Regions from separate parts of the Kitasatospora sp. NPDC089797 genome, predicted to be linked through region 1. Evidence: riboswitches for the same ligand, from Rfam matches in the RefSeq annotation. Region 1 holds a riboswitch; the other holds the start of a gene.

The links. Region 1 has a riboswitch for cyclic di-AMP ahead of AB0O91_RS39050 (transglycosylase family protein). Riboswitches for the same ligand answer to the same signal wherever they lie in the genome.
Region 2: it holds a riboswitch for cyclic di-AMP, as region 1 does, so the genes downstream of both, AB0O91_RS23125 (NlpC/P60 family protein) here and AB0O91_RS39050 (transglycosylase family protein) in region 1, are expected to answer to the same signal.

The regions. Positions count from the first base shown of each region.
Region 1 is NZ_JBFBGS010000080.1:8,173-10,340, forward strand. It holds gene eno (phosphopyruvate hydratase) at 1-60, opposite strand, end outside; gene AB0O91_RS39050 (transglycosylase family protein) at 313-1,197, opposite strand; cyclic di-AMP (ydaO/yuaA leader) riboswitch at 1,202-1,369, opposite strand; gene AB0O91_RS39055 (cytochrome P450) at 1,579-2,168, opposite strand, start outside.
Region 2 is NZ_JBFBGS010000028.1:36,545-38,712, forward strand. It holds gene AB0O91_RS23125 (NlpC/P60 family protein) at 164-1,291, opposite strand; cyclic di-AMP (ydaO/yuaA leader) riboswitch at 1,302-1,458, opposite strand; gene AB0O91_RS23130 (NlpC/P60 family protein) at 1,795-2,168, opposite strand, start outside.

The DNA of each region.
Region 1 (2,168 bases):
CGTGGGGTTGCCGCGGGAGTCGAGGATTTCGCGGGCTACGACGACATCGATGGACGGCACGAAGCATCTCCTTGCGGAAGCAGGGTCCGGCTGACGGTGGTGCGATCGGCCGGATGATTGCGGAGTCGTTACGACCAGAGCCTAACCGCCCGGGCCCCCGGGGCCACGTCGACCTCGGCTCCGTCTCAGCGTGTGGCCCCGCTACCCACCGGTAGTTCACCTGCGCGCCCCGGCTCGTCCGGCCGGGTCCGGCGAATGCGGACGAAGGGGGCCGCGCCGGGCGCGGCCCCCTCGGATGCGTCCGGGAACGGCTCAGCCGAGGTGCAGCACCTGGCCGGGCACGATCAGGTCCGGGTTGCCGCCGACGGTGCCGCGGTTGCCGTCGTAGACCGACTGCCAGCCGCCGGACACGCCCTGGACGGAGGCGATGCTGGACAGCGTGTCGCCGGCCCGGACGGTGTAGTCGTGGGCGCCCTGGGCGGACGGCGCCTGGGCGGCGGCCCGCGGGGCCGTCTGCGGCTGGGCGGCCGTCTGCGGGGCGTACTGCTGGTAGACGCTCTGGTGGCTGGTCCAGTACCAGGCGCCGTTGTTCTGGTACCAGAACACCTTGGCGTCGGCGTCCCAGCCGGCCTTGCCCGGGAAGCCCTGGGCCTGCGGCTTCGCCAGCTGCGGGGCGGCCGGCTTGGCGGCCTGCTGCTGCGGCGCGGCCTTGGCGGCGGGCTTCGCGGCGGGCTTGGCGGCCTGCTGCTTGGGGGCCTGCTGCTTCGGGGCGGACTGCGCGGTGGTGTCCGCGGCGGCGTCGACGGCCGCCGGGGCGCCGCCCTTGGTCAGCCCGGCCTTCTTGGAGCAGACCGGCCAGGCGCCCGGGCCCTGCGAGGCGAGCACCTTCTCGGCGACCGCGATCTGCTGGGCGCGGCTGGCCTGGTTGGCCTGCGCCGCGTACGCGGTGCCGCCGTACGCCTTCCAGGTGCTGGAGGTGAACTGCAGGCCGCCCGAGAAGCCGTTGCCGGTGTTGATGCCCCAGTTGCCGCCGCTCTCGCACTGGGCGACGGAGTCCCAGACGGAGGCCGGGGCGGCGGAGGCGCCGGTGGCGCTGAGCAGCGGCAGGGCGAGTCCGACGCCGGCCACGCCCGCGACGGCGATGGCCTTCTCGGTCTGGGTGCGACGGCGGTGGCGGCCGGTTCCGACGAGCAGCATGAAGGGTCCCTCTCCGCACGCCTGCGAGGTGAGCTGTCGGGTTCGGACCGGGAGGTGGCCCGGCCGCCGTCTGCGGAATCCCTTCCGCTCGGGCGGCTTCACCCCAAGCCGTGGAGGAACGGCAACAAACCTGGTTCCCCCGCCCCTGCCCAGGGTCTGGTCGGTTTCCCGTGGTGCGGCGGGCAGGATTCGGCGTTCCGCGCACGGGGTCCGCAGCTGCGAACTCCAGGGAGACTAGACAGATCCTCAGATCAATCACAAGCTCATATCGCCGACATCACACAAGAATTACGGCGCGTGTTCGATCGCCTACGGACGGCGGGGGTTTGTCCGGTTTGATGGGTGTTCATACCGCCGCCGACGGTCGGATGCGACACCGTGTCAGGGTGTCGGAGCGTCCGGACGGGAGTGCGGCGAACGGCTCTCCGGAGCGAATTCGACCGGGAGCTCGCGCAATCCACGCATGATCAGACCGCCCCGCCAGCGCAGGTTCTCCGGGCTCTCGGCCAGCCGCAGATCGGGCAACCGGGTGAGCAGGGTGGCCAGCGCGGACCGCCCTTCGAGCCGGGCCAGCGGGGCGCCGATGCAGTAGTGGATGCCGTGCCCGAAGCCCAGGTGGGGGTTGTCGCTCCGGGCCAGGTCCAGGGTGTTCTCGTCGGCGAACCGGGCCGGGTCGCGGTCCGCCGCCGCCAGCACCACCAGCACCGGGTCGCCGACCGGGATGTCCACCCCGCCGATGGTCAGCGGCCGGGTCGCGAACCGCCAGGTCGCCAGCTCCACCGGCCCGTCGTAGCGCAGCAGTTCCTCGATCCCGGTCTCCAGCAGCGCGGTCTCGCCGCGGGCCACCGACTCCTGCAGCAGCGCCCGCTGCCCGGGGTTGCGCAGCAGCGCGTACGTCCCGTTGCCGATCAGGTTGACCGTCGTCTCGAAACCGGCGAAGAGCAGGATGAAGGCCATCGCGGCGGCCTCGT
Region 2 (2,168 bases), on a different contig from region 1:
AGACGTTAGCGAGTCCGGGCAAGTGAGTCCAAACCCCTCCCGACCCGAATATTTGACCCCTATTCGGACATCTGACCGAGGCGCCGGAAAAGCCGCAGGCCCGGCCCTCCGTACTGGAGGACCGGGCCCGTGGAAGCCTGGCCGGTCGGACGACCGAGCGAGGTCAGACCCGCACGATGGAGGCCAGCGGCATGTTGGAGACGGCCTCGTAGCGGACCGACGCACCCGGCTTGGGAGCGTGCAGCACCTGACCGTTGCCGGCGTAGATGCCGACGTGGTGGGCGTCGCCGTAGAAGATCAGCATGTCGCCGGGCTGCGCCTGGGAGATGTCCGAGCCGATCCGGGTGCCGGCGCCGGCCTGCTCCTGCGAGGTGCGCGGCAGCGACACGCCGGCCTGGTTGAACGCCCAGACCATCAGGCCGGAGCAGTCGAAGGAGCCGGGGCCGGTGGCGCCCCAGACGTACGGGCTGCCGACCTTGGTGGCGGCGGCGGCCAGCGCGGCGGCACCGTGCGAGCTGCCCGGGGCGACCTTGACCGGCGCGGCCGAGGAGCCCGAGCCGAGGTCGCCGCGGCTGCTGTCGCGCGAGGCGCGGTCGGAGCCGGCGGACTGGGAGGCGGCCTTCGCGGCGGCGTCGGCCTTGGCCTTGGCGTCGGCGGCGGCCTTGTCCTCGGCGGCCTTGAGCGCCTGGCGCTCCTGCTCGGTCAGCGTGTTGAGCAGGTCCTGGGCGGCCTTCAGCTTGTTCTGGACCTCGTCCTTGGAGGCCTTCAGCTGAGTGGTGGTCGACTCCAGCTCGGCGAGCTTGCCCTGGGCCTCGGTGCGGTCCTGGTCCAGCTTGCGCTGCTGCTCCTGGAGCTGCTTCAGCTGGTTCTTCTGGGTGCTGCCGGCCTGGTTCAGCGCACCGGCCTGGTTGAGGAAGTTGTCCGGGCTGGAGGAGAACATCAGCTGGACGGTCGGGGATATGCCCCCGTTGCGGTACTGCTCGCTCGCGATCTCGGCGAGACCGCCCTGGAGGTCGGTCACCTGCGACTGCTGCCGGGCCACCTGGTCCTGCAGGCCGGAGACCTGCTTCTCCAGCTCCTGCTGCTTCTCCTGGGCGGCGTTGTACTTCTCGGTCGCCTGCTCGGCCTGCTCGTTGAGCTGGTCGACCTGCTCCTTGACCTGGTCCTTGGTCGGCTGCGGGTCGGCGTGCGCGCCGGACTGCGCGGAGAGGGCGACGGCCGCGGCGGCGACGCCGGTGAGGATCGAGACACGGGCGCGACTGGCGGGCTTGGGACGACGATGGGACGCCACGAAGGCGGACTCCTTCTTCCTACGTCCGCCTACCGGGTGAGCTGACGGGTTCGGGCCGGAAGCATGCCCTACGACGCCTCACCGGCCCCAACCGCGGCCGACCTGGCGCCGATTCACCCCGGAGGAACGTGTGGTTCCCCGGCTCCGCTCCGCAGCGCCCCCGACTACTGGGCTCCCCTGTCGGGCAGTCGCTTCGACCTGCCCCGCTGTTTCGCGAACTCGGCGGTAACCACCGCCGCCACCCAGGCTGGGTGATCGACAGTGCGGTGGCTCGGAGCACGACCCTAGTAACTGAACCGTGATCCGTTCAAATCCTTGTCAGAAAAAAGACGGAAGATTACCCAGTTTCTTTTGTGAAAATGACTGATGGTGATCGTCGGCGCACGCAAAGCTGATCAGGTCTCACCGACCGACCGGCGCGTCGCGCAAACCGAAGCGCCACCCCCGATCGGGGGTGGCGCGGATCACAGGGCCGGAACGGGCTCCCGCGGCGTGTCGGTCCGTCAGATCCGGCGGATGGTGTTGATCGACATCGCGTCGGCCTTCATCACCTTCACCACGTCACCGGTGTGCGGCGCGTGGACCACCATGCCGTTGCCGATGTACATCCCGACGTGGTGCATGTCCCCGCCGTAGATCACCAGGTCGCCCGGCTGGGCGGTGGCCAGCGTCACGGCCGTCCCGATGTGGCCCTGCTCCTGCGAGGTGCGCGGCAGCGAGACACCGGCCTGGCCGTACGCCCAGACCATCAGACCGGAGCAGTCGAAGGTGCTCGACCCGGTGGCGCCCCACACGTACGGCGAGCCCTGCTTGCTCATCGCCTTCGCCACGGCCACCGCCGCGTAGCCGCTGGCCGGCGGCAGGTTGCCGAGGTCGA